One region of the Geodermatophilus sp. URMC 62 genome, then DNA from elsewhere that is predicted to be linked to it. Evidence: riboswitches for the same ligand, from Rfam matches in the RefSeq annotation. Region 1 holds a riboswitch; each other region holds the start of a gene.
The links. Region 1 has a riboswitch for cyclic di-AMP ahead of ACU616_RS06820 (C40 family peptidase). Riboswitches for the same ligand answer to the same signal wherever they lie in the genome.
Positions count from the first base shown of each region.

Region 1 (7,487 bases):
ACCAGTCGTCGAACACCTACTTCCTCGCGCTCGAGGACGCCCTGGGCAGCGTCGAGGAGCCGGTGCGGATGGCCGAGGCGGCGGGACTGTTCCAGTTCAGCCCGCCGGGCCTGGCCCAGCAGATCGTCGACGAGAACCGCGGCTCGTTCACCTTCGGCGCCGAGGCCACCAGCCCGCTGGCGCTCGCGAGCGCGTACTCCACCTTCGCCGCCAGCGGCACCCGGTGCGACGTCGTCCCGGTCACCTCCGTCCTCGACGCGCACGGCGAGCCCGCCGTCGGTGCCGACGGCGAGCCGCTGGACGTCGGCGACCGCTGCACGCCGGAGGCGGTCCCGCCGGGCGTGGCCGACACCCTCACCCAGATGCTGCGCAAGGACGTCGAGCCGGGCAATCCCGGGCAGACCGGGTCGCGCGCCTACGTGCCGGGGCACCAGATCGCCGGCAAGACGGGCACCTCGCAGGACAACTACTCGGTGGCCTTCGTGGGCTACACGCCCGAGATCACCGCGAGCGTCATGGTGCTCAACCCCAAGCGCAACGAGGACGTCGGCGGCTTCGGCGGCGGGAAGGGCGCCACGATCTGGCACGACGCGATGGCGCCGGTGCTGCAGGCCCGCGGCAGCGGCGAGTTCCCGCCCGCCGACCCCACCGTGCAGGACGGCAACACCCGGCCGGTGCCCGGGTGCTCCAGCGTGCGGGCCTGCGAGCGCGCGCTCGCCGACGCCGGGTTCACCTCCCGGACCGTGCGCGTCGACAGCGACGAGGCGGAGGGAGCGCTGCTGGGCACCAGCCCCCCGCGCGGCGGCCGCGCCGTCCCCGGCCAGCAGGTGTCGATCCTGGTGAGCAACGGCAGCGCCTACGTCGAGCCGGCTCCCGAACCCCCGGCCGCCCCCGCGCCGGACCCCCGGCCCGCGCCGGAGACGTCCTCGGCGCCCGAGCCGCCGCCGCCCGCCCCCGCGCCCGAGGCGCCGGCCCCGGAGCCCGCGCCGGCCCCCGAGCCGCCGCCACCGGCACCGGAACCGGCCCCCGAACCGGCCCCCGAGCCGGCACCGGAACCGGCGCCCGAGCCGCCGGTGGCACCGGCGCTGCCGGGGCCGGAGCTGCCCGTGCCCGGGCTGCCGCCGGGGTTCGCGCCGGGCTTCCCGTCGGGGTAGTCCTCCTGCTGCCGCCGGCCCAGGAGCTCGTCGAGGGACTGGGTGAGCAGCCACCCGGCCAGCAGCACCAGGTGCAGCAGGAACATCCAGAGGCCGACGGCCACCACCGCGCCCACGGCGACGAGGCCGCCGAAGGGCGCCCCGAGGTCCAGGGGCAGCGACAGGAACACCACGAACCCCTGCAGGAACCCCGACAGGCACGCCGCGGTGAACAGGGCGCCGCACGCCACCGCGCGCCGGCGGTGCCGGCCGGCGGCGACCACGCCGAAGCCCCAGGCGAGGGGCACGGTGAGGACGAACAGCACCGAGTAGTAGCCGACGAAGAAACGGCCGACCGCCGGGCCCACGCCGTCCTGCTGGGCCAGGTCGGCCATGAAGCGGGCGGCCAGCAGCAGCGGGTACAGCAGCACGGGCGTCACGACGACCAGCGGCAGCGTGAGCAGCCGTCCGCGCCAGCCGGTGAGGGTGTCGGTGTCCCGCTGCCGGCTGAAGCGCAGCAGGGCGCGGCGCAGGCCCTCGCCGTAGAAGGAGAGGGGCACCAGCGCCAGGACGAAGCCGAGCAGGTCCAGCCGGACCCCGGCGGAGGCCAGCCGCTCGACCGCGCCGGGCGCGCCCAGCTCGGCCGGCAGCAGCTCGGTCAGCCGGCCGACGAGCGCGCGCACCTCGGCGGGCGAGGTGGCCAGCGCGGTGAGCCGCACGGCCACCAGCAGCAGCGGCACGACCGCGATGCCCGCGTAGAAGGTCAGCCCGGCGGCGATGAGGGCGAGATCGCGGCCGCGCAGCAGGCGCCGGGCGCCGGCCAGGAGCGCGCGCGTCGCGGCGCCCGGCCCGGCCGCCGTCCACCTCCGTCCCCGGCTCACCGGCTCACGACCCGGGCGGTCGCGCGCCCGCCGACGGTCCGGGGCAGCGCTCAGCCGCCGGGGTTGGCGTCGTCGGTGGTCGGCGCGTCGTTGCCCGGGTTCTCGCCGGTCTCCTGGCAGCTGGCGTCGTTGGGGTTGCTCGCGTCCTCCCCGCTGGAGTCGCAGTTGGTGGGCCCCCGGGAGAAGTCGGTGTTGTCGCCGCAGGCGACCAGCGAGCCGAGGAGGGCGAGCACGACGAGCGGCCGGGCGAGGCGCGAGCGCGTGGAGGAGGACATGCCCGACTCGTGCTCGTCCCGGCACCCTCCCAAACGGGTGTGCCGGAACCGGGCGGCGACCCACCGGTCGGGTGTGAGCGGGACGACGGGAAAGTACTCATTGTCACGAGCCGGTTACACCCTTACGCTGTGTACGTCCAACGGGGCGTTCCGTCACCTACCTGGGTGACACCCCGTGGACGCCGTCGAGCCGGTCCTCCCCGAGGGGGACCGGGCCGGGGACCCAACGCAGTCCCGGGGTGAAGCGTGCGCGGTCCGCGCGCGCCGGGCGACTCCACGCCCGAACCCGTCAGCTAACCCGGTAGGCGGCCTGGGAGGAGAAGGAGAGACGCCGACCCGTGGCGCCCCTGAGCACGTCCGTCCCCGGCCTGCCCGTGACCACCCGGTCGCGCCGCCGCGCCGTCCTCGCCCTCGTCGGCGCCGTGGGCATCGGCCTCGGTCTGGGGAGCGTCCCCGCGCCGGCCGCCGCCGAGGAGCCCACCACGGCGGCCGAGGCCGCCGAGCTCGTCGCCGCCCGCGGGCACGACCTCGAGGTCGTCACGGAGCGGTTCAACGAGGCGCGCGAGGGGCTGGCCGCCCAGCAGGCCGCCGCCGAGGCCGCGGCCGCGACGCTGGCCCAGGCCCAGGCGTCGGTGGACACCGCCCGCGAGCAGGTGGTCGGGATCGCCCGGTCGGCCTACACCGGCGACGCGATGGGCCCGCTGCAGGCCCTCATGACCAGCCAGGACGCCGACGAGTTCGTCGACCGGGTGACCCTGCTCCAGGGCGTCGCCGGGTACCAGAACGGCCTGCTCGGCGAGGCCGTCACGGCCACCGAGACCGCGACCGCGGCGCAGACGGCGGCCGCCGAGGCCGCCGCCGAGGCCCAGCGCCGGTACGACGACGTCGCCAGCCAGCAGGCCGGCCTCGAGGCGCAGATCGCCGAGTACCAGGCCGACTTCGCCCGGCTGAGCGCCGAGGAGAAGCGCGCCGCCCTCGAGGCCGCCGCCGCCGCGCACGCCGCCGAGGAGGCCCAGCGGGCCAGCCGCGACGAGGAGCGCGCCGCCGCGACCTCCGGGAGCGCGCCCGCGTCGTCCTCGGGCTCCTCGTCCTCGTCGTCGTCCCCGACCTCGAGCGCCCCGGCCGCCGTGCCGTCCGGTGGGGGCAGCGGCGCGGCCGCGACGGTGGTGGCCATGGCCCAGCGCGGCAAGCCCTACGTGTGGGCGGCGGCCGGCCCGGGCTCCTTCGACTGCTCCGGCCTGACCCAGTACGCCTTCCGCGCCGCGGGCATCAGCCTCCCGCACTCCAGCGGCATGCAGTCGCGCATGGGCACCGCGGTCTCCCGGGCCGACCTGCAGCCCGGTGACCTGGTCTTCTTCTACAGCCCGGTCAGCCACGTCGGCATCTACGTCGGCAACGGCCAGATGGTGCACGCCCCCACCTCCGGCGACGTCGTCAAGGTGGCCAGCATCGACGCGATGGGCGGCTACGCCGGCGCCCGCCGCCTCACCTGACGCAGCGACCGCTGGCGGAGCCCCGGCCCCTCGCGGGAGCCGGGGCTCCGCTGCGTCTGGACCCCGGCCGGCTGGTGTGGAACGCTGCTCGCGAACGAGAGCACTGCTCACGTCAGAAGGCCGGGATGCGACGCACAGGGGCGTGGACGGGAGCGGTCGCCGCCCTCCTCTCGGAGATGGCGGCGCTGGGCGTCCTGGCCTGGTGGGGGGCCACCGTGCCGGAGGCGGCCGCCCTCCGGGTGCTCCTCGGAGCGGGTCTGCCGGCAGCTGCGGCGGTGCTGTGGGGTCTGTTCGCCGCGCCCCGTGCCGTCGTCCGGGCGCGGGCGCTGCTCGTCGTCACGAAGCTCGCCGTGCTCGGGGGCGCGGTCGCCGCCCTGGCCGACCTCGCCGGGCTCGTGCCGGCCGCCGTCCTGGCGGTGGTCTCGGCCGCCGGTGCGCTGCTGTCCGACCCGGCGGCCCTGCAGCCGCCGGTCAGGGACGCGGCGGCTGCCCGGGCGCGCTGACCCGCTGCAGCAGGCCCCGGACGAAGGCCGCCGTGGCGCCCGAGGTCAGGCGGACCTCCCAGCGGGTCACGACGCCGGGGTCGACGTCCACGGCGCCGGCAGCCCGCTGACGTCGCCGACGACGTGCTCCCACAGCCGCCCCGCGGTCGCCGGCGGCGCCCCCGTCCGGAGGCTCGCGCCGAGCGTGCGAGGCGGGGGAGGGACGGAGTCCTTCCAGCAGCGGGTGTGGGCGGCGTGGGCCTCGGCGCGGGTGGCGCCGAGGCGGGGGAGCGCCCCGGCGACCAGGTCGGGACGCAGGTCGGCCATCCGGCGGAGCAGCACGAGGCAGAGCTCGCGCCGCGCCGGACCCCGCACGCCCACCGGCCCTGCCACGGAGGTCACACCGCCGGCCGGGATCCTCGACGACCGGTCCCCGTTGGACAGGGGAGACCCGACCGTCCACCGGAGGACCTCCCCGCGATGAACCCCCGCACCGTCGCCCTCGCCTTCCGCGTCGCCGCCGTCGCCGAGGCGCTGTCCTGGGTCGGCCTGCTCGCCGGCATGTACGTCAAGTACGTGCCGGCGACCACGGAGGCGGGCGTGCAGTTCTTCGGCCCGGTGCACGGGGCGGTGTTCGTCGCCTACGTGGTGGTCGCCCTGGTCGCCGCCCGTGTGCTCGGCTGGTCGCGGTGGACGGCGCTGCTCGCGCTGGCCGCCTCGGTGCCCCCGCTGGCCACGGTGGTGTTCGAGCGCTGGGCCGGGCGCACCGGCCGCCTGCAGGAGCCCGCGCGCGCCTGACCTACCGTGCGGGCATGCCGGAGCCCGTCCTCCCCGCGACCGCCCGCACCCTGCTCGCCCGCACCGCCCGGGTGCAGCGCGACGGCCGGGCGCCGAGCCTGGTCGCCGGCGTCGTCCGGGACGGCGGACCGGTGTGGTCGGCCGGCCGCGGTGACGTCGACGAGCCGCACACCGACGTCCAGTACCGGCTCGGCTCGATCAGCAAGACGGTCACCGCCGTCGCGGTGATGCGGTTGCGCGACGAGGGGCGCCTCGGCCTCGACGACCTCCTCGACCGGCACCTGCCGGGTACGCCGTTCGGCGACCGCAGCGTCGGGCAGCTGCTGTCGCACCTCGCCGGTGCCGCGGCCGAGAGCCCGGGCGGGTGGTGGGAGCGCGTCCCCGGCGGGTCGCTGGCCGACCTCGGGCTGGCCGGCGAGCACGTCGTCCTCGGGGAGGCCCGCCGCTTCCACTACTCCAACCTCGGGTTCGGCCTGCTCGGCGAGCTGCTCGCCCGCGTGCGCGGCCGGTCGTGGGCCGACGTCGTCACCGCCGAGGTGCTCGGCCCCCTGGGGATGACCCGGACGACGACGCGCCCCTCCGGGCGGGCCGCCCAGGGCCACGCGGTGCACCCGTGGGCCGACGTCGTGCTGCCCGAGCCCGAGCACGACGCCGGCGTCATGGCCGCGGCCGGGCAGCTGTGGGCGACGCTGGCCGACCTCGCCCGCTTCGCCGTCTTCCTGCTCGGCGACACCGGCGACGTGCTGTCGCCCGCGACGCTGGAGGAGATGGCGGTGCCGGCCGGCGTCGACCCCTCCTCGCCGGCGTGGTCGGCCTACGGGCTGGGCCTGCAGGTGCTGCGCGTCGACGGGCGCACGCTCACCGGCCACGGCGGCTCGATGCCCGGCTTCCTGGCCGGGGTGTTCGTCGACCGCGAGGAGGGCACCGGCGGGGTCTCGCTGGCCAACACGACCAGCGGCCTGGACGCGCTGGTCCCCGGCCTGCTGGCCGACCTGCGCGCCGCCGAGCCGCGGGTGGTGGAGCCCTGGGTGCCCTCCCCGGCGCCGGTGCCGCTGGAGCAGCTGGGGATCTGGTACTGGGGCCCGGCGCCGCTGGCCCTGCGCGCGCTGCCCGGGGGGCTGCTGCACCTGGGGCCGCTGCCCGGGCGCGCGGGGAGGGCCAGCCGCTTCCGGCGGCGCGACGACGGCACGTGGGTGGGCCTGGACGGCTACTACGCCGGCGAGCCGCTGCGCATCGCCGCCGACCACCTCGACCTGGGCACGTTCGTCTTTACCCGCACGCCTTACGACCCCGCCGCGCCCGTCCCCGGCGGCGTCGACGAGGCCGGCTGGGGACTGCCGCGCTGACCCCGCGAGATCTGCACACTCGTCCCCTTCCCGGTGCTGATGGCGGCCAGTGTGCAGATCTCGCGGCCGGTCGAGTGGGCCGCGGCGGCGCGGGTCGGACGGTGAGCCCCCGGGAAGGGCGGCTACAGGCGGTCGAAGGCGTCCATCGTGGTCTTGACGACGGCGCCGTAGGCCAGGTGCGGCACGATGTCGCTGGCCCAGTCCGTGGCCGACCAGGTGCGGGGGTCGGTGATGCCGAGCGCGGTCATCGGGCCGTTGGCCGCGACCAGGACGACGAGCGTGGTGAGCGCCGTGCCCACCAGCGGCTGCGACCGGAAGCCCGAGGCCCGGGCCAGCCCGATGAGCACGCCGACGCCGACGCCGGCGACCAGGCCGGTGATCGGCCCCAGCCCCTGGATGCGGTTCTGCCGGTGCTCCTCGTCGCCGGGGATGGGCACGTGCGCCTTCTCGGCCAGCTTCTCCACGGTCTGCTCCGGGGTGGAGCTCGTGCCGCGGCCGCGGACGGTCATGTCGAGGTAGGTGACGGCGTTGAGCGCGGTGGTGCCGGCCGCGCCGGCCGCCGCACCGCGCAGCGCCCAGCCGAGCGTGCTGATGCCGCGCTTGCCCTTGCCGATCGTCCCCACGGGAGTGCGCGTCGCCATGCGCAACGGCGTACCCGTCGCGCTCACCAGGGCAAACGGGCGCACCCTGGGGGAGTGGACGACGCCGGCCCCGCCCTGGAGCGGGCGATCGAGGAGCTGCTGGCCGCCCGGGCGCCCGGCGCGACGATCTGCCCGTCGGAGGCGGCCCGCGCGGTCGACCCGGAGGGCTGGCGGGACCTGATGCCGGCGGCGCGGGCGGCGGCCGGCCGGCTGGCCGCGGCGGGCGCGGTCGAGGTCACCCAGCAGGGCAGGGTGGTCGACGTCGCCACCGCCCGCGGTCCCGTCCGCGTCCGGCGGGTCAGCCGCTGACCGGCGGCACCGGGCGGGCGAGGAAGGCGGCCAGCAGCCGGGCGGTCCGCTCCACCGTCCCGCTGTGCAGCACCTCGTACCCGTGCGTGCTGAGCGTGGGCAGGCTGAGCAGCGCCGCGCGCGCCGCCA
Region 1 covers NZ_JBRFHY010000001.1:1,417,333-1,424,819, reverse strand. The annotation lists gene ACU616_RS06835 (transglycosylase domain-containing protein) at 1-1,154, shown strand, start outside; partial or broken gene ACU616_RS06830 (YhjD/YihY/BrkB family envelope integrity protein) at 1,196-2,014, opposite strand; gene ACU616_RS06825 (hypothetical protein) at 2,065-2,289, opposite strand; cyclic di-AMP (ydaO/yuaA leader) riboswitch at 2,478-2,611, shown strand; gene ACU616_RS06820 (C40 family peptidase) at 2,628-3,782, shown strand; gene ACU616_RS06815 (DUF2568 domain-containing protein) at 3,908-4,285, shown strand; gene ACU616_RS06810 (hypothetical protein) at 4,352-4,666, opposite strand; gene ACU616_RS06805 (DUF3817 domain-containing protein) at 4,745-5,062, shown strand; gene ACU616_RS06800 (serine hydrolase domain-containing protein) at 5,077-6,408, shown strand; gene ACU616_RS06795 (hypothetical protein) at 6,531-7,049, opposite strand; gene ACU616_RS06790 (DUF3253 domain-containing protein) at 7,104-7,358, shown strand; gene ACU616_RS06785 (hypothetical protein) at 7,348-7,487, opposite strand, start outside.

Region 2 (7,487 bases), 2.2 Mb from region 1:
CGCCTCGATGCCGTTCATCCACCCGTACGTGGCCCTCATGCCCGACGCCCACCTCGGCCTGGGTGCGACCGTCGGCTCGGTGATCCCGACCGACCGCGCGATCATCCCGGCCGCGGTCGGCGTTGACATCGGCTGCGGGATGATGGCCGTGCGCACCCAGTTCACCGGCGACGCCGTCCGCGGCCGCAACCTGGCGACGCTGCACGAGCAGATCTCGCGGGCGATCCCGCTGTCTGCGGGGCGCAACAACAAGAAGCTGCGGGAGACGGCGGCGCCACGGGTCCAGGAGCTGCGGGACCTGCCCGGGGCGGCCCAGGCCGACGGCGTCGTGCGCGACTGGCCGCTGCAGCTTGGGTCGCTCGGGTCAGGCAACCACTTCATCGAGGTCTCCCTCGACGAGGCCGACCGGGTGTGGCTGTTCCTGCACTCCGGCTCGCGCGGCGTCGGCAACAAGCTGGCGTCCAAGCACATCCGGGTGGCCCAGGAGCGCTGCCGCGGGACGGACCTGCCCGACCGCGACCTCGCCTGGCTGGCGGAGGGGACGGCGGAGTTCTACGCCTACGTCGAGGCGCTGCACTGGGCGCAGCGGTTCGCAGCAGCCAACCGCGAGGAGATGATGGACCGCGTCGCCGACCAGGTGTCGCGCTTCACGGGCGAGGAGGTCCGGCGGGTGCAGGTGGTGCAGTGCCACCACAACTACACCGAGCGGGAGACCCACCACGGCGCCGAGGTGTGGCTGTCGCGCAAGGGGGCGATCTCCGCGCGGGAGGGCCAGTGGGGGCTGATCCCCGGGTCGATGGGGACGGCGTCCTACGTCGTCGTCGGCAAGGGCAACGCCGAGGCGCTGATGTCGGCCCCGCACGGCGCCGGCCGCAACCACTCGCGCGGCGCCGCCCGGCGGATGTTCACCCGCGCCGACCTCGACCGGCGCATGAAGGGCATCGCGTGGGGCCGCTCCGACGCCTTCCTCGACGAGCACCCCGACGCGTACAAGCCGATCGACCGGGTCATGGCCGACGCCGCCGACCTGGTGGAGGTCCGGCACACGCTGCGCCAGGTCGTGAACGTCAAGGGCGACTGACGGACCGCTCGCCGCCGCGCGCCCGGTGCAGGACAGTGGCCCGGTGACGACGTCGATCGAGGCAGCGGCGCTCCAGCAGGTGGCACCGGGCGTCTTCGCCTACGTGCAGCCCGACGGCAGCTGGATGATCAACAACACCGGTGTGGTCGTCGGCGACGACGGTGCGGGCCTCATGGTCGACACCACCTCGACCGAGGCCCGCAACCGGGCGCTGTTCGCGGCGGTGGGCGGGGTCGCGCCGGGCCGGCTGCGCGCGCTGGTGAACACCCACCACCACGGCGACCACACCTTCGGCAACTGGCTGGCGCCGGCCGACACCCCGGTCGTCGGGCACGCACTCGCGCGGGAGGACCAGCTCGCTGCCGGGTTGATCGCCGCCCAGGTGCTCACCGGTCCCGACTACGGGCACCTGGAGGTGCGGCCGCCCGACGTCACCTTCACCGGCGCGATGACGCTGCACCTGGGCGAGCGCGCGGTCGAGCTGCACGCCGTCGGGCCGGCGCACACCCGCGGCGACGTCGTCGTCCGGCTGCCGGCCGAGGGGGTCGTGTTCGCCGGCGACATCGCCTTCGCCGGCGGTCAGCCGTTCCTGGCCGAGGGCAGCGTCGCCGGGTACCCCCGGGCGCTGGCCGCGATCCGGGCGCTGGAGCCGGAGGTGCTGGTGCCCGGCCACGGCCCGGTGTGCCGCGGCGCGGAGGTGACCCGGCTGCTCGACGACCTCGCGGGCTACGCGGCCTTCGTCGACGCGGCGGCGCGGGAGGGGCACGCCGCCGGCTGGTCGCCGCTGGAGACCGCGCGCCGGCACGCGGACAACCCCTACGCGGCCTGGCAGGAGTCCGAGCGGCTGGTGGGCAACCTGCACCGGGCCCACGCCGAGCTCGACGGCCGGCCGCTGGGCGAGCGGCTGCCGCTGACGGCCATCTGGCCGGACATGGTCGCCTTCCACGGCGGCCCCATCGGCTGCCGGGCCTGAGCCGGGGCGCGGGGGACGGCGGCGCCGTCCCCCGCCCTGGCTCAGAGCGCGGCGTAGAGGGCCTCCTCGAACTCGCCGTAGACCCGCCACGCGCCGTCCTGCTCGATGAAGGGCAGGGAGTTGGTGTAGATCGAGGCGCAGACGCCGGTGGTGCGGTCGATGAAGAAGTGGGTGTTGAACAGGCCGGCCCAGGCGCCGGTGCCGGCCCGGCGGCGGCCCGGCTGGTCCTCGGTGTTGAGCAGCAGCCCGTGGCCCCACGTCCAGCCCGGCCCGACCCGCAGGCTGTCGGTGATCGGCGGGTCGGCGGTGGGGATCTCGGCGGGGAACCCCAGGTCGCCGATCTGGTTGGTGAACGCCCGGTCGACCGTCTCCTCGGACAGGATGCGCTCGCCGTCGAGCTCGCCGCCGCGCAGCAGCGCCCGCGTGAACCGGGTGTAGTCGCGCGGCGTCGAGTACAGGCCGTGCCCGCCGGCCCACCAGTCGGGTTCCTGGTTGAGGATCTCGGGGACGGCGGTCCAGCGGCCGTCCTCGCCGCGGGTGTGGATGGCGACGCAGGTGGCCTTCCGGCCCTCGTCGAGCCGGAACATGGTGTCGGCCATCCCGAGCGGCTCGGTGATCCCCGTCCGCACGACCTCGTCGAGCGTGGTGCCGGCGACGGTCTCGACGACCCTGCCGAGCCAGTCGGTGTTGATGCCGTAGACGAACCGGGTGCCGGGGTGGGCCACCATCGGTGCCTTGAACGCCTCGGCCGAGCCCGGGACGACGTTGGGGACGCCGGTCACCGTCTCGTAGCGGAGCAGGTCGGCGCTCCAGAACCAGTAGCCCAGGCCCGTGGTGTGGGTGACCAGCTGGGAGACGGTCGCCTGGCTGGCCGGCGGGACCAGCCGCGGGGTGTCGCCGTCGAAGCCCTCGAGCACCTGGACGGCGGCGAACTCGGGTTGGTACTCCTCGACCGGCGCGGCGAGGTCGAGGTCGCCGCGCTCGACCAGCTGCAGGGCGGCGGCGGTGGTGACCATCTTCGTCATCGACATGATCCGGAACTGGGTGCCGGTGCCCACGGGGTCGTCGGACTCCCCGGCCACCCGCACCCCCGCGCCGCCCTCGTAGAGGACGCCGTCCCGGTCGGCGGCGATGGCGGCGACGTGCGGCACCGCTCCGCTCTGCACCGCGTCGGCCAGCACCGCGTCGATCCGGCTGCCGTCGATGTCTCTGCTCATGGCCCCTCCTCGGCTGGTCCGCCGCGACTCTGCGGCGGCCCCGGCGTCAGGCTGGCGCGTGACCAGGGGCAGCGCAACGGCGCGTCCGGACGCCGGCGGGACCCGGTCTCCGGACGCGGATCCCCGGACGCGGCTGTCCTGACGCGGCGCGACCCCCGTCCCGGGTACCGGGACAGGGGTCGCGAGGAGTGCTGCGCGGTGGGCGTCAGTAGCGACCGGCCGCGCCGCCTCCGCCCCTCTTGTTCTTGGCCTGGTAGTCGCGGATGAACTGCTTGATCTTGGCCTGGTTCTGCGGCTTCTGGAGCTCCTGCACCACCTTGGCGGCGACGCCTGAAGCCACCAGCTTCCTCAACATCCCCACGGGGTCCTCCTCCTGTCGACTGTTGTCCCGATGCCCGGTGAACGGGCGCGGCAACCGTGCGGATCCCGGCGTCCCGACCACTTCCCTCGTGGCCGGTCATTGACTCAGCGTTCGGACGCACCGTTATGTCCTTTTTACCGTCGGCCCGCGTGTCCGCCCACGCGGGGGGTCCGCCACAGGGCAGTGCCCCGGGAGATCTTCGCAGCTCAGTACGGCGTTTCGGATTTCTGGCACTTGTCAAGTCCCGCAAGGTGGTCCGGGCGTGGCGTTCCCCCAGGGCGGTTGAGGGCTCCACATCCCCTACCTACCGTCGTCGCGGTTCGGCCAGGGCCCTTCGTCACCTCCCGCGTGACACCCGCCGGACACGCCGAACCGGATGCCGGCACCCAGCCGGTACCCGGACCGGGGACCCACCTGAGCACTGGGGTGAAGCGCGACTCGTCGCGCCGGGCGACTCCCCCGTCCGAACCCGTCAGCTAACCCGGCAGGCGATCGTGGAGAACAGGAGAACCGTCGTCGATGACGACTGCACGCACGTCCATCGCTCGTCGCTCGTTCCGCGGCATCGCCGTCGCGGCCATCGCCGGAGCCGGCATCGCCCTCTCCCCCCTGCCGGCCTCGGCTGCTGCGGGTGACAGCGCTGGCACGGCCGTGGCCGCCGCGCCGGCTGCGGCTTCCTCCAGCGCGGCCCAGGTCGCCGTCGACACCGCGCTGGCCCAGGTCGGTGACCCGTACGTGTACGGCGCGACCGGCCCGAACTCCTTCGACTGCTCGGGGCTGACCAGCTTCTCCTACAAGGCGGCCGGGATCTCGATCCCGCGCACCTCGAAGGCCCAGTCGACGTTCGGCACCCCGGTGGCGAAGGCCAACCTGCAGCCTGGTGACCTGGTGTTCTTCTACACCCCGGTCTCGCACGTCGGCATGTACATCGGCAACGGCCAGATGGTCCACGCCTCGACCGCCGGCAAGCCGGTGGCGGTGGTGAACCTCGACTCGATGCCGAGCTACGTGGGCGCCCGCCGGGTCGCCTGACGCACGGCCCTGACGGTGCCCCGGCCGGACTCCCCGGCCGGGGCACCGTCGCGTCAGGACTCAGCCGTCGAGCCGTCGCCGGTCGCCCGCATCGGCGACCGGGTCCGGCCGAGCCATGCACACTCAGCCGACCGCGATTACGGCTCTGAGCTGGGCTTTCGGGTTGATCCGCCCACTTCCCTCGACTAGACTCCGTACATGTGTTCGAGCGGCGCGATCGGTGACACCGCCGCGCTGACGGACGCGGAGATCCTGGACGAGGTCGCGGCTGCGGTCGCCGAGCGCAACCGGATCGACGCCCGGCTGACCCGGCTGGTACGGGCGGCGGAGAACCGGCAGGCACCCGAACGCGACGGGCTGCGGTCGCGGTCCTGCCTGCGCGGCCACTGCCGGCTCTCGGCCGCCGCGGCCGCCCGGCTGGTGGGCAACGGGCGGGTGCTGGAGCACCTGCCGGCGCTGGCCGAGGCGCACGACGCCGGGCTTGTGTCGGCCGAGCAGGTGGGCGTCGCCGCGGTCGTGCTCACGCCCGAGCGGCTGGCCGCGGCCGCCGAGCGTGGTGTGGACCTGGTGGAGATCGACGCGGTGCTCACCGGGCTGGCCGTCGAGCACGAGCACACCGACGTCGTCCGCGCGGTGCGCCACTACCTGACGTGGCTCGATCCCGACGGACCCGAGCCCGACCCCACCGACGGGCGGCGGCTGACGCTGTCGAAGCACGCCGACGGGTCGCTGTCGATCCGCGGGGAGCTCGACGCCGTGGGTGGGGAGAGGTTCCAGGCGGCGGTCGAGTCCTTCGTGCAGGCCGACCGGCCCGCCGGCGACCAGCGCAGCCGCGCCCAGCGGCTCGGCGACGCACTCGTCCAGCTGGCCGACAACGCGCTCGCCGCCGGTGGCCTGCCGACCCTGCGCACGGTCAAGCCGCACGTGGCCGTCGTCATCGACCACGAGGACCTCGCCGCCGGCAGCGGCGGTCCTGCTGCCGGGCGGATGGGGTTCGGCGCGGTCATCTCCGCCGCCCGCGCCCGCTGGCTGGCCTGCGACGCCACCGTCTCCCGGGTCGTCATGGGCCCCGACGGGGCACCACTGGACCTCGGCCGCGAGCACCGCCTGGCCGATCGTCACCTGCGCAGAGCGGTCGAGTTGCGCGATGGCGGGTGTGTGTTCGCCGGATGCGACGCCCCCACGTGGTGGGCGGAGGTGCACCACCTCGTGCACTGGCTCGACGGCGGCGAGACCAACCTGGACAACTCCGCGCTGCTGTGCGAGCGGCACCACACCAAGGTCCACCACGGCTTCCGCGTCGAGCGACGACCCGACGGCCGATGGCGCACCTGGCGACCCGACGGCACCGAGATCAGTACCCCGGCACCGCTGCTGCACGCCGCCTGACGGCCCGCCGCCGGCGGCCTGCCCGGCACACCCACCGGTGGGCCGGGCAGGTGGTGTCAGGCAGGGCAGACCGACTCGGCGACCATGGCCACGAAGTCGTGGGCCTGCTCGTCCTCCACGGAGGGGAAGAGCCGCTCGACGCCCTCGGACATCCTGAACTGGTCGTACTCCGGCTGTCCCAGCCGGACGCAGATCCCCTGCGCGACGACCCAGCCGGTGTGGGCGTCGAGCGGGATCCCCATCTGCTGCAGCGACGCGGCGAACTCCTCGGGGACGTCCGGCGCGCTCGCCGGCTCCTCGGCGCTCAGAGCCGGTGCCGTGGGGGGCGGGCTGCTCTCGCTGCTCGCCACCGGGGTCGTGCTCGCCGCTGGGCTGGCAACGGCCCGATCGGCGGCGTCCGCCTCGTCCGACCCGTCCCCCGAGGCGAGGACCAGCACGGCCGCGATGGCGGCCACCAGGACGACGATGCCGGCGATCAGGAGCGCGGACCGGCGGCGTCTCGGCACCGGCCGGTGCGCGTGCCGGTGGCGGTCGGAGGGAGGGGGGATGGTGCGGCTGTCGGCCATGTGGGGTTTCTTCCGGACGACTCGGCAGTGACCACGGGCGGCTCCGCTGACGTACGGGCCGCCCGTATGAGGCGGGGAGCTTACGGGGCGAACCCCGCCCGTGGGGCGTCGATCGCCGGGTCCCTGACCTCCGTCCGCACCCACCGCACCGGCATGCCCGCCTCTCCGTGGTCGCACGGCAACGCGGAGGTGGCCTTCGGCGCCCACGGCTCCCCGGGTCGGTGGCGTCGTGCACGTGCTCGCGGTGTCGACCCCACGGCACGCTGACCCCGTGGACGGTCCGAGGTGGCCGCGCCCCGCAGGCCGGGGCCCGGTGGTGGCGGTGGGCAAGCTGGTGGCCGACCAGCTGCTCGAGCTGTCGGCGCCCCTGGTGGTCGGCGGCCAGCAGCGGGTGGTGCGGACGGCGGCGGCCGGCGGGGCCCCGGCCAACGTGACGGCCGGCGTCGTCCGCCGCGGCGCGCCGGCACGGCTGGCCGGCTGGGCCGGCGCGGACCCGCTCGCCGACGGGCTGCTGGCCGGGCTGTCCGCGCGCGGGGTCGAGGTGGCGGTGGCGCGCCGTGGCCGGGTGCCGCTGTCGACGGTGCTGGTGCACCCCGGCGGCGAGCGCACCCTGCTGACCGATCGCGGCGAGGGCGGCCTGGAGCCGGCCGACGTGCGTCCGGAGTGGTTCGCCGGCGCCGCCGTCGTCCATGTGGACGGCTACGACCTGCTGCGCTTCCCCGCCGCGGTGCGGGCCGCGGCGTCGGCGGCGCACGACCTCGGCGTGCCGGTCGGTGCGGACGTCGCCGCCGCGACGCGGATCGAGCGCCACGGCGCCGCGGCGTACGTCGACCTGCTCACCGGGCTGCGGCCGGACCTGCTCTCCTGC
Region 2 covers NZ_JBRFHY010000001.1:3,631,351-3,638,837, reverse strand. The annotation lists gene ACU616_RS17685 (RtcB family protein) at 1-1,081, shown strand, start outside; gene ACU616_RS17680 (MBL fold metallo-hydrolase) at 1,125-2,054, shown strand; gene ACU616_RS17675 (serine hydrolase domain-containing protein) at 2,096-3,271, opposite strand; gene ACU616_RS17670 (hypothetical protein) at 3,477-3,611, opposite strand; cyclic di-AMP (ydaO/yuaA leader) riboswitch at 4,006-4,139, shown strand; gene ACU616_RS17665 (C40 family peptidase) at 4,152-4,664, shown strand; gene ACU616_RS17660 (DUF222 domain-containing protein) at 4,863-6,053, shown strand; gene ACU616_RS17655 (hypothetical protein) at 6,110-6,619, opposite strand; gene ACU616_RS17650 (carbohydrate kinase family protein) at 6,891-7,487, shown strand, end outside.
Region 2: it holds a riboswitch for cyclic di-AMP, as region 1 does, so the genes downstream of both, ACU616_RS17665 (C40 family peptidase) here and ACU616_RS06820 (C40 family peptidase) in region 1, are expected to answer to the same signal.

Region 3 (7,487 bases), 430 kb from region 1:
AGTTCTACTCGTGGGTGCCCGAGGGTGAGGTCTCCCCCGACCGGGAGATGACCGTCATCGTGCAGCGGATGAAGCCGGGCACCGAGGAGGCCATCGCGCGGGTGTTCGCCGAGTCCGACGCCGGCGGGCTGCCGACGGAGACCGGCGTCACCGGCCGCTGGCTGTACTCGATGGAGGACGTCTTCGTGCACCTCCTGGAGCAGGACCGCGTCAAGGCCGCGGCCGTGCGGGAGAACCACGAGTCGATGCGACCGGCCTTCGCCAAGGTGATGGCCGACCTCGCCCCCTACGTCAGCCCGTACAACCCGGAGACGTGGCAGACCCCACGCGACTCGGTTGCCCGGGTGTTCCACCGCTGGACGGCCCCGGACTGGACACCCGGGGACTGACGATGCCGACCGACCGAAAAGAGGTCTCACCATGAGCTTGCGCGGGATCGCGTCGCTCACCTACTGGGCCGACGACGTGGTCGCGGCCACGGCCTGGTACACGGAGTTCCTGGGCTCGGGGCCCACCTTCACCCGGCCCGGACCCGACGGGCGGCTGAGCTATGCCGCGTTCGACCTCGACGAGAGGACCCGCCTGGCGATCGCCGCCCGCACCGCCGCCCCGTTCAGCGCGGCGTTCGAGCCGGGCGGCGTGATCGGGAACTGGTGGGTGGACGACCTCGACGCCGTCCTCGAGCGGCTCGCCTCGATGGGCGCCAAGGAGTACATCCCCCTCACGCCGCACGGGCCGGTGGTCAGTGCGGCCGTCGTCGACCCCTTCGGCAACGTGGTCGGCCTCGTCTCCGACCAGCACCCCGCCGCCGACTTCCGGCGTGGGGCGCCGCCCTGGAACGCCTGACACCGCACGCTGCCGGCACCGTGACCGCCGGGACCGCTGGGTCCCGGCGGTCGCCGTGCGTCCGGCCCCCGGTGGTCGCGCGGCGTGACGTCCCGAGCGCGATCCCGGGCGTGGCGTCGGCCTGTCGCGCCGCGGGCCGACCCGTTTCAGGTCACGAGATTGTCACGGACCGGTCCCGTCCTTAGCGTTTCGGCGTCCGGCCGGGCGTCTCGCCCCCGTCCCGGGGGCTCCCTGCCGGATGCCGCCGAGTCGCGTCCACACCGTGGGCGCGAGCCGGGGACCCACCAGTACCACCGGGGTGAGTCCCGCTCCCGGCCGTCGCCGGGAGCGGGTAGGGCACTCCCAGCCCGAACCCGTCAGCTCACCTGGTAGGCGGCCCGGGGAGAACGGAGATCACTCGCGCCTGGGGCACCGCCCCTGCGCGTCCAGGTCCGGGACCATCGCGCTCCCGCCTGTCCACCTGCACGCACCAGCCGTCGTACGGCGCCGTCCGCCGGGCCCCGCGTCCGGCCGCTGCCGCACGCCCGGCTGTCGAGCCCTGCCCGCCCGGGCACCGCGCGCACGGCGTGGTGCCCGCAGCCCATCCCGACCGCCGCGGCACCGATCGACGGTGACCGCGTCTCCAGGAGGACGTCTCCATGCACGCACGCACCGCTGTCGAGCACACCTGTGCCCAGAACGCCCCCGCCGCCGCGCCGCCGCGCCGCCGCGCCCTGCTCCTGCTGACCGCCACGGGGGTCATGACCCTCGGCCTCGCCTTCGGCGGGCAGGCGGTCGCGCAGGCCGACGAGTGGAACCCGGGCGACCGCGGCTCCACGGGGCAGTGGGGCGGCAACCGGGACGGCGCACCCGCGGCTGCTCCCGCGCCGGCCCCCGCACCGGCGCCGGCCCCCGCGCCTGCTCCCGCCCCCGCGCCCGCCCCGGCGCCGGCCCCCGCGCCGGCACCGGCCGCCACCGGCGAGCAGGCGTACAAGGACTACGCCGCGGGCCAGGTCGGGAACAGCACCCAGTTCGGCTGCCTCGACAAGCTCTGGGAGGCCGAGAGCGGGTGGAACCCCAACGCGCAGAACCCCACCAGCACCGCCTACGGCATCGCGCAGTTCCTGGACTCCACGTGGGCCAGCACCGGCATCGCCAAGACGTCGGACCCCTACCGGCAGATCGACGCCGGCCTGATCTACATCGAGAACCGGTACGGCAGCTCCTGCGCCGCCTGGGACTTCCACCAGGCGAACAACTGGTACTGATCCCCTGACCGCCGTGGGCCCCTCTCAGCAGCGGGAGCGGGCCCCCGGCGCAGGCGTCTCCCCCGTCCCTCCCGGGAGGCGCCCGCCGGACCGTCTCACCGGTCCGGGTGAGGTCGGCTCCCGGCCGTTCCAGGTGTCCGCCCCCTGCGTCGATGCAGAGGAGGACCCTCCGGACGGGAGCACACGATGGCCAGGAAGCGCACCGACGCCGAGCAGCGGATCGCCGACCTGCTGCGCACGGCGAGGACGTCGCTGCACATGCCCGTGGCGTTCCTGACGCGCATGGACGGGACCACCCAGCACCTGGAGGTGGTCGACACCCGCGTGCCGGTCCTCGTCCAGGAGGGCGCGAAGGTCGTCCAGGAGACGTCGTTCTGCCAGAAGATCCTCGACGGGGACCTGCCCCCCGTCATCGACGACGTGAAGCGGTACCCGCTGGCGATGTCGCTGCCCTCGGCGCGCATCCCGCGGATCCGCAGCTACGTCTCGACGCCGGTCCGGCTGTCCGACGGCAGCCTCTACGGCACGTTCTGCGCCTTCGGGTTCACCTCCGACAAGGAGCTCACCCGACGCGACGAGGCCCTCATGAAGGTCCTCGCGTCGGCCGCCTCGGTGATCATCGAGCCCGAGCTCCGCGCGCAGCAGCGCCGCGACGACATCGACGGCCGGCTCGACCCGCTGGTCACCTCCGGTGGGCCGACCGTCGTCCTGCAGCCGATCGTCGACCTGGCCACCGGGGACCGCGTGGGCGCCGAGGCGCTCAGCCGCTTCCCCGCCGACTGGGGCAAGGGCCCCGACGTCGTCTTCGAGGAGGCGCACAGCATCGGCCGCGGCCACGAGGTCGAGCTGCTGGCCCTGCGGCGCGCCGCCGAGCACCTCGACCGCGTGGACGGCTACGTGGCGATGAACGTCTCGCCGCAGACCCTGCTGACGCCGGAGTTCTCCGCGCTGCTGCACACCCTGCCGCTGCACCGGGTCCTGCTCGAGCTGTCCGAGCACGACCCGGTCGCGGACTACGACGCCCTCGGCAGCGCGCTGCTGCCCTTCCGCGCCGGGGGCATGCGGCTGGCCATCGACGACGTCGGCGCCGGGTTCTCCTCGCTGCGGCACATCGTGGTCACCGCCCCCGACGTCATCAAGATGGACCGCAGCATCGTCAGCGGCCTGACCACCGACCCCGTGCTGACCAAGCTGGTCGAGTCGCTGGTCACCTTCGGCCACGGCTGCGGCGTCACCGTGGTCGCCGAGGGCATCGAGACCGCCGACGAGGCCGCGGCGCTGCTCGGGCTCGGCGTCGACCTCGGGCAGGGCTGGCACTTCGGCCGTCCCGGGCCACCGGAGGCCCTCGCCCCCGCCGGCCCGAAGCCCGCTGTTCCCGGGTCCCGGCCGCCCGGCCTCGCGCACCCCGGACTCCTCCCCGCCTGAGCGGCACCCGTCCGCCCCGCGCCGCCGGCCCTACCGGGGGCGCGCGTCCTCGGGCAGGGTGGGCCGCGGTCGCCACCGCGATCCCCTCGCCGTCGACGTTCCTGCGCCCGTCGGCCTGGGCGGCCGACGAGCAGCGTGGTGCTCCGCTTCGGGCTCTTCTACGGGCCGGGCTCGGGGCACACCGACCTGCTGCTGCGCCTGGCCCGCCGGCGTGGCCGTCCCGCGGTGAGCGGCGGCCGCGCGCCGGGGTCCTATCCGGTGGGGTCGCCGTCGCCCGGCCGGCGCAGCAGGTAGACGACGTGGTCGGGCGGGTCGACCGGGTTGTCCGGCGTCAGCGGGCCCTCGGCGACGCGGGTGAACCCGGCCTTCTCCAGCGCCCGCCAGGACGCGACGTTGCCCGCGGCCACCGGCACCAGGACGGCGTCGGCGTCGGGGTACGCCGCCCAGCAGTCGGCGACGAAGGCCCGCAGCACCGCCGCGCCCGCTCCCCCGCCCCGGACGTCGGGCTCGCCGATCAGGTAGTCGATCGACAGCGCCCGCGGCGGGACGTCGACCACCGGCGTGAGCTCGGCGAGGTACTCGGGCTCGTCGGAGAGGCGGTAGCGCTGCACCACCCCGACCGGGCGGCCGCCGGTGCACACCACCCACACCTGGGTGTTGTCGTGGCCGTCGATGCCGGGGGCGAAGTCGGCCTCGACCGCCTCGGGCGTGGTCTCGTGCGCCCACCAGCGGGCCACCTGCGGCTCCTCCAGCCAACGGGCGAGCAGCGGGAGGTCGGCGCGGGTGAGCGGACGGAAGGTGACCGGGCCGTCGAGCACCGCGCCAGGCTAGGAGGACTCCGTCCCTGCCCGCGCCTACGGTGCGCAGCGTGCCGCTCTCCGCCACCGCCCGCGACGTCCTGGCCCACCGGGTCGCCGCCCAGCAGCTCGACCGCGACGCCGGCACGGTCGCCGACACCGCCGTCCTCGACCTCGGCGTGCAGGACACCGGCCCGGACGGCGGGCTGTGGGCGCTGGCGGTCCGCGGCGTCGTCCCCGGACCCGGGGAGCTGGCCACCGTGTGGACGGTCCGCGGCGCACCGCACCTGTACCGCCGGGCCGACCTGCCCGGCGTCGCCGCCGCGACCGCGCCGTTCTCCGAGGCCGACGCCGCCACGCGCGTGTTCGACGCCGCCCGGCCCCTGCGGGCGGCCGGCATCCCGGTCCTGACCGCGCTGGACCGGATCGCGGACCGGATGCGGGACATCGTCACCACCCCGATGGTCAAGGGCGCCGTGTCGCGGGCGCTGTCCGACGCGATGGAGGAGCCCTACAACCGCTCCTGCCGGCCCTGCGGTGCGGTGCACCTCTACGAGCAGCCGTTCCGGCTCGCCGCGCTGCGGGCGGGGCTGGAGCTCGAGCCCGGCACCTCGCCGCCGGTGCTGCGGCCGATCCCGGGGTTCGCGCCGGCCGAGAGCGTGCCCGCGCGGCTCGACGTCGTCCGCGGGTACCTGCGCCTGCTCGGCCCGGCCACCCCGCAGCACGTCGCCGGCTACCTCGACGCGCCGGTGCAGGACGTCCGGGCGCACTGGCCCGACGACGTCGTGGCGGTGGAGGTCGACGGGCAGCGCCGCTGGCTGCCGGCCGCCGACGCCGACCGGCTCGGGAGCCCGCCGCCCGCCGTCACCCGGCTGCTCGGCCCGTTCGACCTGTTCCTGCAGGGCCGTGACCGCGAGACGCTGGTGGCCGACCCGGCGCGGCGGAAGGCGCTGTGGCCGACGCTGGGCCGGCCGGGCGCGGTGCTGCACCACGGCGAGCTGGTGGGCCTGTGGCGGCCGCGGAAGGCCGGGTCGTCGCTGACGGTGGCCGTCGAGCCGTGGGTGCCGTTCTCCCCCGCCGTCCGGGCCGCCGTCGAGGAGCAGGCCGAGCGCCTGGCCGGGTTCCGCGGCGTCCCGCTGAAGGACGTCGACGTCGCCTGACGGGCCTGCGCAGCGCTCGGCGGCGGATCAGCGGACCCGCCGTCCACCGGTCGGCGGACCCGCGCGGGGGGCATCGGTGCCACGATCAGGCCATGACGGAACCGGTCCGCACCCAGGAGCTGCGGGTGTCCGACGTCGAGCGGGCGGCGGCGCAGGAGCACCTGCGCCGGGCGGTCAGCCACGGCCAGCTCGACCTGCACGAGTTCGACCAGCGGGTGCAGGCGGTGTGGGCGGCGCGCACCCGCGGGGAGCTCGACCGGGTCACCCGCGACCTGCCCGAGCCGCCGCCCCCGCCGCCGCCCGCGCCGCGGCACCGGGTCTTCGCCGCCACCCCCGGCGGCACCACGATGCGCGTGCTGGCCACCGTCTGGGCCGGCGTGCTCGCCGTGAACCTCGTGGTGTGGACGCTGGTCTCGCTCGGCAGCGACGACGACGTCTACCCCTGGTTCATCTGGCTGGCGCCGTCCGGGGCCGTCCTCGCCGTCCTGTACGCCACCGGCATCGGCCGCTCCCGCCGCTGAGCCTCCGTCGCGGGGTCGTTCAGCGCTCCGCGCGCCGGCGCTGACGGGTCTTGCCCCGTACATCGCCCGGTCGGCGCGGGCGATCACCGCGTCGGGCGTCTCCCCCGGCCGCCCCAGGGCGCGGCCGACGCTCACCCCGACCACGAGCGGGCCGGCCGCGGTGGGCACCGGGGCGGCCGCCTGCTCCTCCACGCGGTCGGCCAGCCGGGCCAGCGCCTCGTCGTCGCAGCCCGGGCAGAGCACCACGAACTCGTCGCCGCCGAACCGGGCGACCACCTCGTCGGGCCCGGTCAACGCGCGCAGCCGCGCGGCGACCTCCATGAGGACGGCGTCGCCGGCCGCGTAGCCGTGGACGTCGTTGACCACCTTGAAGCCGTCGAGGTCGCAGAACAGGACGCCGCACACCTCGGTGGCCCCGGAGGCCAGGGACCGGTCGAGCTCCTCGAAGAACGCGCCGCGGTTGGGGATGCCGGTCAGCCGGTCGGTGCGCGCCCGCTCCGACAGCTGCGCCTCCCACCGCCGCTGGTCGGTGACGTCGAGGCCCACGCAGGCCACCGCGTAGGGCCGGCCGTCGTCGTCGGTGAGCACGTTGTTCCGCATCGACACCAGCCGCCGCCCGCCGTCGGCGGTCAGCCAGTCGCCCTCCTGCGGGTAGGCACGGCCGGTCGCGATGGCCCGCTCGACGGCGTCGCGCGCGAGCTCCCGGTGCTCGGGGACGACGAGGACGTCGACGAACACGCGGCCGAGCAGCTCACCCGGTGCCCGCCCGGTGAACCGCTGCAGCGCCGGGTTGGCCAGCAGGATCCGCCCGCTCCCGTCCACCACGCAGACGAGGGCGTCGGTGCCCTCGACGAACTCGCGGGCCAGCCGGCCGTCCACTCAGCCTCGCGAGTCGGGACCGCCGCCGGCCGGGCGGCGGTCCGGGCCGTCCGGCCCGGGGCCCGTGCGGTCCGTCGTGTGACCGGTCGCCATCTCGCCTCCTCCGACGGCGCACCCCCCGTGGGCGCCGGCACTGCATGACACCACGGACGTCGCGCCGGCGTCGATGCCACGCGGCAGTGGCCCCCCTTGCGCGCGGACGTCGTCGGCGAGCGCCTGGCGGCCGCGCCCGGCCGGCTCGACACTGACCCTGGCGGTCGAGCCGTGCGCCCCGGTGGGACGGGACGCGGTCACCGGAGCCGCCGGCGCCCCGGCCGCTCCGCGGGGTGCTGCCCGAGGACGTCCCCACCGACCGAGGAGGAGCCATGACCGGTCCCGACGACGCCTTCCTGGCACCGGACGACGCGCTGCGCGGCTTCGACGACAGCGACGTCGAGGCCGGCACGGGCGGTGCCGAGCGTCCCGGCGGGGACGACGTCGAACGCCCCGACCCCGCCGGGGCCGCGGTCGAGGACGCCGGCCGCTCCGCCGGCTCCACCGACGGCGGGACCGAGGGGTAGCGGCCGCCTCTGCACGGCGCCGGCCGGGCGGCGGGCGGCGCCTTCCCCACGA
Region 3 covers NZ_JBRFHY010000001.1:1,851,642-1,859,128, reverse strand. The annotation lists gene ACU616_RS08915 (TcmI family type II polyketide cyclase) at 1-389, shown strand, start outside; gene ACU616_RS08910 (VOC family protein) at 421-846, shown strand; cyclic di-AMP (ydaO/yuaA leader) riboswitch at 1,079-1,236, shown strand; gene ACU616_RS08905 (aggregation-promoting factor C-terminal-like domain-containing protein) at 1,485-2,093, shown strand; gene ACU616_RS08900 (EAL domain-containing protein) at 2,280-3,518, shown strand; gene ACU616_RS08895 (GNAT family N-acetyltransferase) at 3,770-4,336, opposite strand; gene ACU616_RS08890 (winged helix DNA-binding domain-containing protein) at 4,387-5,475, shown strand; gene ACU616_RS08885 (DUF1707 SHOCT-like domain-containing protein) at 5,568-5,996, shown strand; partial or broken gene ACU616_RS08880 (GGDEF domain-containing protein) at 6,105-6,818, opposite strand; gene ACU616_RS08875 (hypothetical protein) at 7,241-7,435, shown strand.
Region 3: it holds a riboswitch for cyclic di-AMP, as region 1 does, so the genes downstream of both, ACU616_RS08905 (aggregation-promoting factor C-terminal-like domain-containing protein) here and ACU616_RS06820 (C40 family peptidase) in region 1, are expected to answer to the same signal.